DNA from 2 places in the Shewanella sp. GD04112 genome. Region 1 is predicted to be linked to the other one. Evidence: riboswitches for the same ligand, from Rfam matches in the RefSeq annotation. Region 1 holds a riboswitch; the other holds the start of a gene.
The links. Region 1 has a riboswitch for cyclic di-GMP ahead of N7386_RS15480 (glycosyl hydrolase family 18 protein). Riboswitches for the same ligand answer to the same signal wherever they lie in the genome.
Positions count from the first base shown of each region.

Region 1 (4,437 bases):
CATGCCCGCTGAGCCAGTAAAATCCGTTGCCCAGTACAGACGCTCGTTATGCTCAGGCACATATTCGCCTAAGTACTCGTCCGCGCGCGGGATGATAAAGGCATCTAAATTGGCACTGGTGAGTTCACTACGAATGGCGGCAAGACGGTTAGCAATCTTATTCGGTTGTAGGGATTGTGATGACGATGGTAACGACATAGGGGCTCCAAATATTGGCATTGGCGGCTGACGTAGGCGGCCAAAATTATAATGCGTAATGCTGGCGAAAAGGATGCGAATTGGCGGCGATTATCGCAAGCTCTACGCTTAAGATGCAAGGGGATGGAATAAAGGATTTTGTATACAATTTTGTTTTTTCGGCATCACTTTGCGGTAACAAGGGTTGTGATCTTAAACTAATTTCCAAATTGAAATGTTATCTTTATCACTCAGTTCTTCCGACTAATTCTTACAAATTAGCTACTTAAGTTTTATTCAATCGCTAATATTTACCCATTATGCTAACATTCGCCATCTCCGCTCGGGGTCAGAGGGGAGCACATGTATCAGTGGAGTTGGCGATGCAAACATTAACAATAGACGTGGGCGGTAGCAAAGCCCTGTTCGAACTTCAACTCAAGGGGCATACAGAACAATATAAAATCCCCACGGGTGAAGGCTTTAAAATTGAAGATTTAAATGATCAAATCGCGGCGCTGGAACGGGATTATGATTTACAGCATTACCAGTTAGCGATCGCTGTACCTGGACTCGTACAACAGAATCGTTTGGTGTCCTGTAAATCTCTACCTGGTCTCAATGGGCTAAGCTTTGAAACCTTGAAAACCCAAGGTGAACTTAAGTTTATCTGCAATGATATCGACGCCGGTATGCAGGCAACCTGTGATGAAAAATATGCCTGTGAGTTGTTAGTCATGTGTGGCACTGGGATTGGCATGTCGATCGCGTTGAGCGGCAAGGCTTTTACGGGGGCTACGGGAGTGGCGGGGGAGCTTGGGCATTGCCGAGTGATGACGGAGGCGGGGGAGTTTAGTCTCGAACAGCTCGCCAGCGGCGATTCTATCCGCAGCCGTAAGATTTCCACCGCCGATGATTTATATCTCGCCGGAACTTATCTGGGGATGGGGTTAGCGTGGGCGGTCAATCTGTTTAATCCTAATCGGATTTGGTTAGCGGGCGGCATGATGAACAGCGCGCCGTACTACAAGGGTTGTCTGGATAGTTTAAGACGCATGGCTCTCAGTGCACCGTTAGCCGAAATGAAGATTAATCGTGTCGATGATATGGAGACCTTAGTCTGTCGTGGCTTATCGGTGATCTTGGCTAGGGATTACTCGAAGGACGCCGCCTAACGGCTTTCGATTGAGGTGCGAATTGGTCAAGATTGAGGCGTGATAAGTTCGTTCAGGCTATCAATCTTGGCTTACTGACGCTGATATTGATTCAGATATTGGTTCAGATTAGGTCGAGAACAACAGCATGCGGCCATCGGATTTGTGTGTTTGCAGTGCACTCTGCATATCACCTGGTTCGATGACCGCATTTTTGTTTGCACGAGTTATCAAGTTGCGTCTTGCAAACCGCTTTCTTAAGACTTTCGATTTATTTTTATTGTCTTCCCTATTGGCGATACGAGTCGATGATAGGAGCCATAGCTTAAGCAATCCTTTTAAATACAATTCATTGCTCATTTTTTGCACTCAATGGTTTTACTTTTCCTTTAAGCGAATCCTGTGTTGGTAATCGGTGCAACGGCCCGTTTATTAATATTTAGTTGCAATTTAACGCTATAGCGGCATATGCTAATTAACGTAATGACAGCGTTGTCATTAGTGATAAAGGCAAACCAATCGAAAGATTGGGACGCAAAGCCTCCGGTCTAAGGGTTCGTTTGTACCTATGATAGCGGGGATACCACAGGTTGTTTCTTCATGCTGCCGTTGTACGCACATGGTTTTAAGAGTGTTGTTTCCTGTCTACGCTTTGTTTGCCTTATTGATGCATAACTTACTCAATAGGGAAATCTCATGTTTAAGACTCAAATCTCCACCTCGGCGATGTTGGTGGCCTCGGTGCTGGCATCCGTTGCCAGTTTTCAAGCCTTTGCTGCGCTCCCCGGTAAACCGACTTTAGGTTGGGGGGAAACCAAGTTTGCCATTATCGAGGTGAATCAAGCTGCCTCAGCCTATAACCAATTAGTGACGGTTAAAGATGCCGCCGATGTGTCGGTGACGTGGAACTTGTATAACGGCGATATCGGCAATAAGGCGCAGGTGTTACTCAACGGAAATGTGGCATGGGAAGGTCCATCGAGTGCGGCGGGTACGGCCAATTTCAAGGTCAATAAGGGCGGGCGCTATCAAATGCGCGTGCAGCTTTGTAATAACGAAGGTTGCAGTGCCAGTGATGCGAGGGAAATCTTAGTCGCCGATACTGATGGCAGTCATTTACTGCCACTCAATGCGTCTTTGAAGGAAAACAATCGTCCCTATGCGAATAAATCCGGCAAAGTGGTGGGAAGTTACTTTGTGGAGTGGGGTGTTTATGGGCGTAAGTTCCCCGTTGATAAGATCCCTGCACAAAACTTAACCCATATTTTATATGGCTTTACCCCGATTTGTGGCGGCAATGGCATCAACGACAGCTTAAAGGAAATCGAAGGCAGCTTTGAGGCGTTGCAGCGCGCCTGTGCTGGCCGTGCCGATTTTAAAGTGGCGATCCACGACCCTTGGGCAGCGGTGCAAATGCCGCAGGCGGGTGTGAGTGAGTATTCCGATCCCTACAAAGGCAACTTCGGCCAATTGATGGCGTTAAAACAAGCCTATCCCGATCTGAAGATCCTCCCCTCCGTTGGTGGCTGGACGCTCTCAGATCCCTTCTACTTTTTAGGGGATAAAACCAAGCGCGACACCTTTGTCGCCTCAGTGAAGGAGTTTTTACAAACTTGGAAGTTCTTCGATGGTGTCGATATCGACTGGGAATTCCCCGGCGGCAGTGGTGCTAACCCAAGCTTAGGTAATGCCAATGACGGACAAACCTATGTCACCCTGATGCGTGAATTGCGGGCGATGCTCGATGAGCTCAGCGCCGAAACCGGACGCACCTATGAGCTGACGTCGGCCATCAGTGCGGGCGGCGATAAGATTGCTAAGGTCGATTATCAGGCGGCGCAGCAATATATGGATTACATCTTCCTGATGAGTTACGACTTTAACGGCGGCTGGACCAACACTGAGCTGGGGCATCAAACCAATCTCTATGAGGCTAGCTGGGATCCTAATACCCGATACACCACGGACAAAGGCGTAAAAGCCCTGCTCTCTCAAGGGGTGACCCCGGGTAAGATTGTGGTCGGCGCTGCTATGTACGGCCGCGGCTGGACTGGGGTCAATGGCTATAGCGGTAACAATCCTTTCACGGGCACTGCAACGGGCAAAGTGAAGGGCACTTGGGAAGCGGGCGTAGTGGATTATCGCCAGATCGCCAAGGATTATATGGGCGCAGGTTGGAGCTATGCCTATGATGAAACCGCTGAAGCACCATCTGTCTTTAATGCATCTACGGGTGATTTAATTACCTTCGACGATGCTCGTTCTGTTAAAGCCAAGGGTCAATACGTGCTGGCCAATCAGCTCGGTGGTCTGTTCGCCTGGGAAATTGATGCCGATAATGGCGACATTCTCAATGCCATGCACGAAGGTCTAGGTCATGGCGAGGGCACAACGCCACCAGCGAATAAAGCGCCGATTGCCAACGCGGGAGCGGATATCACGGTAACCGGTACAGCGGATGTCACGCTAAACGGCAGCGCGTCGCGGGATCCTGAAAACGGCGCCTTGAGTTATCAATGGAGCCAAGTCTCTGGCCCAAGCTTAAGTATCAGTAATGCGGATATGGCCAATGCTATGGTGCAACTGAGCGCGACGGCGTCGGATGTGGTGTATGTGTTTAGCCTGCGAGTCACAGATCCTGAGGGATTATCTTCAACCGACACTGTGACTCTCACCCATAAGGCCGAGACGGCAAACCAAGCGCCAGTGGTGACTGTGCCTGCGACTGTAACGCTTGAAGCGGGGCAATCGGTGAGCATCAATGCGACGGCGACCGATGCCGATGGCGACAGCCTCACCTACGCATGGACAGTGCCAAGCGGCGTAGCGGCGAGTGGACAAAACACTGCCACATTGGTGGTGACGGCGCCAGCTGTTACTCAGTCGACCCAATACAGTTTGAGTGTATTAGTCTCCGATGGCGCCTTAGATGCCAGTGCTGCCTTGACCTTAACCGTGACGCCTAAGGCGACGGGCGGTCAATGTGACGCAACTGACCCCAATGCGGCCAACTATCCCGCTTGGAATGCGACAAGCATTTACAACACAGGTGATACAGTGAGTTATAACCAACTGGTTTGGAAGGCGAAATACTGGACTCAAGGTA
Region 1 is NZ_JAOEAL010000001.1:3,504,223-3,508,659, reverse strand. Features, by position in the region: gene N7386_RS15490 (aminopeptidase P family protein) at 1-198, opposite strand, end outside; gene N7386_RS15485 (ROK family protein) at 561-1,352, shown strand; cyclic di-GMP riboswitch class I at 1,831-1,919, shown strand; gene N7386_RS15480 (glycosyl hydrolase family 18 protein) at 2,028-4,437, shown strand, end outside.

Region 2 (4,437 bases), 2.5 Mb from region 1:
ACCACTTTAACGGTGTGGGTAAGCAAACTGAGACCTTCGTACGCTTCTCTACTGTGGGCGGTGAAATGGGTTCTGCCGATGCCGAGCGCGATCCCCGTGGTTTTGGTCTGCGCTTCTATACCGCCCGTGGTAATCACGATATCGTGGGTAACAACACGCCGACTTTCTTCCTGCGTGATGGTATTAAGTTCCCAGACTTTATCCATACCCAAAAGCGTAACCCATTGACGAATTTGAAAGATCCACAAGCTATGTGGGACTTCTGGTCATTAAACCCTGAAGCCATGCATCAAGTGACGATTCTGATGTCTGACCGTGGTATTCCGGCAAACTACCGCCAAATGCATGGTTATGGTTCGCATACTTTCTCGTTCTGGAATGCTAAAGGTGAGCGTTTCTGGGTGAAGTTCCACTTCAAATCGCAGCAAGGTGTGGTGAACTTAACCAATGAGCAAGCCGATAAGTTAAAGGGTATCGACCCTGACTCATCCCAGCGCGATATGGTAGTAGCAGTGACCGACGGTAACTTCCCTCGTTGGACGGTGAACGTACAGATTATGCCTGAGGCCGATGCCAACACTTACCATATCAACCCATTCGATTTAACTAAGGTGTGGCCACATGGCGATTACCCGTTAATTGAAATTGGTGTGTTAGAGCTGAATCGTTTACCGCAAAACTACTTTGCCGAAGTCGAGCAAGTGGCATTAGCACCGAGCAACTTAGTACCAGGTGTGGGCGCATCGCCCGACAAGATGTTGCAGGCGCGTTTATTCGCCTATGCCGATGCGCAGCGTTACCGAATTGGGGCGAACTACAACCAGTTACCCGTAAACTGCCCACATGCGACTAAAGCTAACCATCACCAACGTGCGGGAGCCATGGCGGGAACACAATGCCCGTACCACGGTAGTCAAACCGGTGGCGATGCCGCGGCTAACTATGGCCCAAACAGCACAGCGGGTGCTTTAGTTGAACCGGCAAACTTTGCCGAGCCACCACTGCGTTTAGATGGCGAAGCAGCGCGTTACAGCCGTTACAATCAGGATGATTACACTCAGGCGGGTAACTTGTATCGCATCTTCAGCGAAGCCGAGAAAGCACGCTTAGTGGAAACGATTTCTGGCTCACTGCGTCAGGCAAGTGTAGAGGTACAGCAACGTATGCTGGCGCACTTCCACAAAGCCGATGCCGATTACGGTCAACGTATCCAAACTGCTCTCGGGTTATAAGTTAATTCCTTAGCCCTATAAAAAAGGCCAGTGTTATCACTGGCCTTTTTGTTTATCTTGATTTTATCAATCAGTTAACCATTAAGGTTGCTACGCCGAGCAGGGCAAACAAAATTGCGCAGCCTCTGTGGATCCACTTCATTGGTAATTTTTCGGCACTAAAATGTCCCGCAATAACCACTGGGACGTTCGCTAGCAACATACCCAAAGTAGTACCTGCAACCACCATGGCTAAGGCATCGTATTTAGCGGCTAAAACGACAGTTGCGATTTGGGTTTTGTCGCCCATTTCGGCGATAAAGAACAGAATAAAGGTCGCAACAAAGGGTCCCATCTTATAGAAACGGCTCTCTTCGGCGTCCACTTTATCGGGGATCAGTACCCAGAGTGCAATCGCAAAGAAGGAGGCGGCAACCAAGTAGCGTGCTACATCTGGGCTCACCCAGTTAATCGCCCATTGGCCAAGCCAGGCGGCGGCAAAATGGTTAAACAGGGTTGAGAGTAAAATCCCCAAGATAATCGCGGTTTTATTTTTAAATCTTGCAGCGAGTAATAGGGCAAGCAGTTGAGTTTTATCGCCAATCTCGGCGATGGCAACCGTAAAGGTTGAGGCGAGTAACGCTTCCAAGTGTGATCCTTTTAGGGGTGGTTTTTGACATAAGCACAATAGACCGTCCACCCCAAGGTGCGGTTACTGTGCTCAGGTCTTGCAGGACAAATCGATGATTTGCTGTGAACACCATGGCATGCGGCCAAGTATGTTGATGTTCACCCTGAATATCGATGGCTCGAAATCCAGTTAGCTACTCCCCCGAAGCGAGGTGGGCATTATACCCAAGTGCAACAGGGTTTCAAGATTAAACTCATCGAGTCAGAGGGCAAATAATCTGACAGGTGCCAATAAAATACCGCTTGGCGTTTTGTAACATATTGAATTATAATAATTTAAATTTTGACAACGCTGTCTTTTGTTGTTAGGTTAGCCGGGTCTCAATGTTTAAGTTACATACTGTTAACTTCAATAGAGATCCACCGTATTTGGCAAACTAATTGAAAAATTAGGACGCAAAGCCTCCGGTCTAAGGTTGTAAAGGGATGTTGAAACTAAGATAGCGGGGTTGCCTCAGAATTGAGCTGATGCTTTCAATTCTTTGAAAAATAAACGGCTTTGCTTAATGCTGTTTTGCCTAAATACCACTTTTATACCTATGCCAATCTCGTCGAGAAAGGCACCCTACGGAGTACAATAAAGTGGCACATCTAACTACTTTTACATCAATCACAAATGCTAACCGTAAACACCCACTACTGGCTCGTTTAAGCCTAATTGCCTTGGCCTTAAGCGCTACGAGTGCGCTAGTTAGCCAAACGGCGTCGGCCCACGGTTATGTGGTTTCACCAGAATCACGCTCATACGCCTGTAAAACTGGCAGCAATTTAAACTGCGGCGCCGTTCAATGGGAACCGCAAAGTGTTGAAGGCCCATCAGGTTTTCCTGAGTCAGGCCCTGCCGACGGCAAAATTGCCAGCGCAGCCAACGCAGCGTTTTCTCCCTTGGATGAACAGAGCCCAAGTCGTTGGTCTAAGCATGACATTAAGTCGGGTTGGAATGACTTTAGCTGGCAGTTCACCGCTAACCATGTGACCCGCAATTGGCGTTACTATTTAACTCGTCAAGGTTGGGATCAAAACCAAGCCTTGAGCCGTGCAAGCTTTGACTTAGCCCCCTTCTGTGTGGTCGACGGTGGCATGGTTCAGCCACCTAAGTTAGTGACACATAACTGTTATGTGCCTGAAGACAGAAGCGGTTATCACGTGATTTTGGCCGTGTGGGAAGTCGGTGATACCACTAACAGTTTCTATAATGCCATCGATGTGAACTTTAGCTCTGGTGTTGTGGTGCCGGGCGAGTGGACCGATATTGGCGATATCAATCCGTCACTCGATCTTAAGGCGGGTGATAAGGTGATGACGCGGGTGTTTGATGCTAATGGCGAGCAAACTGCCAAGCAAACTCAGATAACCATTACCGACACCACTCAAGGCGCCAAGCAAAATTGGCCATTCCTGTTAGCCAGTGCCATTAATGCCCAGCAGCCACAACTTAAGGCGGGGCAGAAGAATGCCTCTGGGGTGATCTCGCCCGTTTACGGTAAAAATGAGATTTATGCCGCGCCTAATTCGGGCCTAGAGCGAGTGGAAGTGAGCTTTGATATTGCGCCTGCGCCGGGTAATCAGCTCGATGTCACATCACTGGCCGATGATTACACTATTGTCGATGGTGCCGCAAAGGTCAGTTTCGATGTCAGCACTAATGCGGATATGCAGGTCTCGGCTTACCTATTTAGCCACGATGGCACGGCAGCTGGTTATGTCACGCAAGCGGTCAATAACACCAACGCGAGTCTAGTGCTTGATGTCGTCGCGCCAAAGGCAGGCCATTATCATTTACAAGTGAAGGGCGAGCCTAAGCAAGGTGAGGTTATCCAGCAAAACTTCGATCTGTTCTTAAAAGATCAAGCCATAGCGCCGGATGCCGATTTTGTCTTCCCCGAGGGCATTAAAAACTATGTGGCGGGTACTAAAGTGCTGCAACCTAAAACTGGCAAGGTCTATCAATGTAAACCTTGGCCTTACAGTGGTTATTGCATGCAATGGTCGCCAACTGCAACCGGGTTTGAACCGGGTGTCGGCGGCTCTTGGAATATGGCTTGGACTGAGCTGTAATCGGTTAACTGGGGAATAAGCGGATTGTGAGTCGCGTTAATCCGCTTTAGCGCAATCCCGTCCCCCGTCGAATCGCTAAACTCATTGATAACCCCTGCAACGCTACAGGTGTTGCAGGGGTTATTGTTTTGATAACAGATCCGCCTCGATTTTTTATCTTTTACTCACATTTCCCCTTCGGATAGCCAAAGCGGCGTCATCTTTGTCTATAACTGGCTTGCCCGCTGGGGTTGGCTCTGTTAATGTCCAGAGCTATCTTCTTTTACGCGCGATGTCGCTGCTTTGCTAAGGCAATCACGGTTGAAATTAATGTCACTTTTCTGCAAACGATTTAGTTAGCCTCAATGGCGACTGGGTTGAAATATTCAAAAGCTATTGGGGCCAATTGATCTGCTCTTTGAGATCGGATTGGATGCTTTAAGTTTAGTGACGCTTTTCGTTTGAGATTGCTGTTGGCTTAATCACAGAGTGCGCAAGG
Region 2 is NZ_JAOEAL010000001.1:1,050,924-1,055,360, forward strand. Features, by position in the region: gene katB (catalase KatB) at 1-1,232, shown strand, start outside; gene N7386_RS04630 (TMEM165/GDT1 family protein) at 1,303-1,860, opposite strand; cyclic di-GMP riboswitch class I at 2,263-2,358, shown strand; gene gbpA (N-acetylglucosamine-binding protein GbpA) at 2,484-3,959, shown strand.
Region 2: another riboswitch for cyclic di-GMP. It lies ahead of gbpA (N-acetylglucosamine-binding protein GbpA); the one in region 1 lies ahead of N7386_RS15480 (glycosyl hydrolase family 18 protein).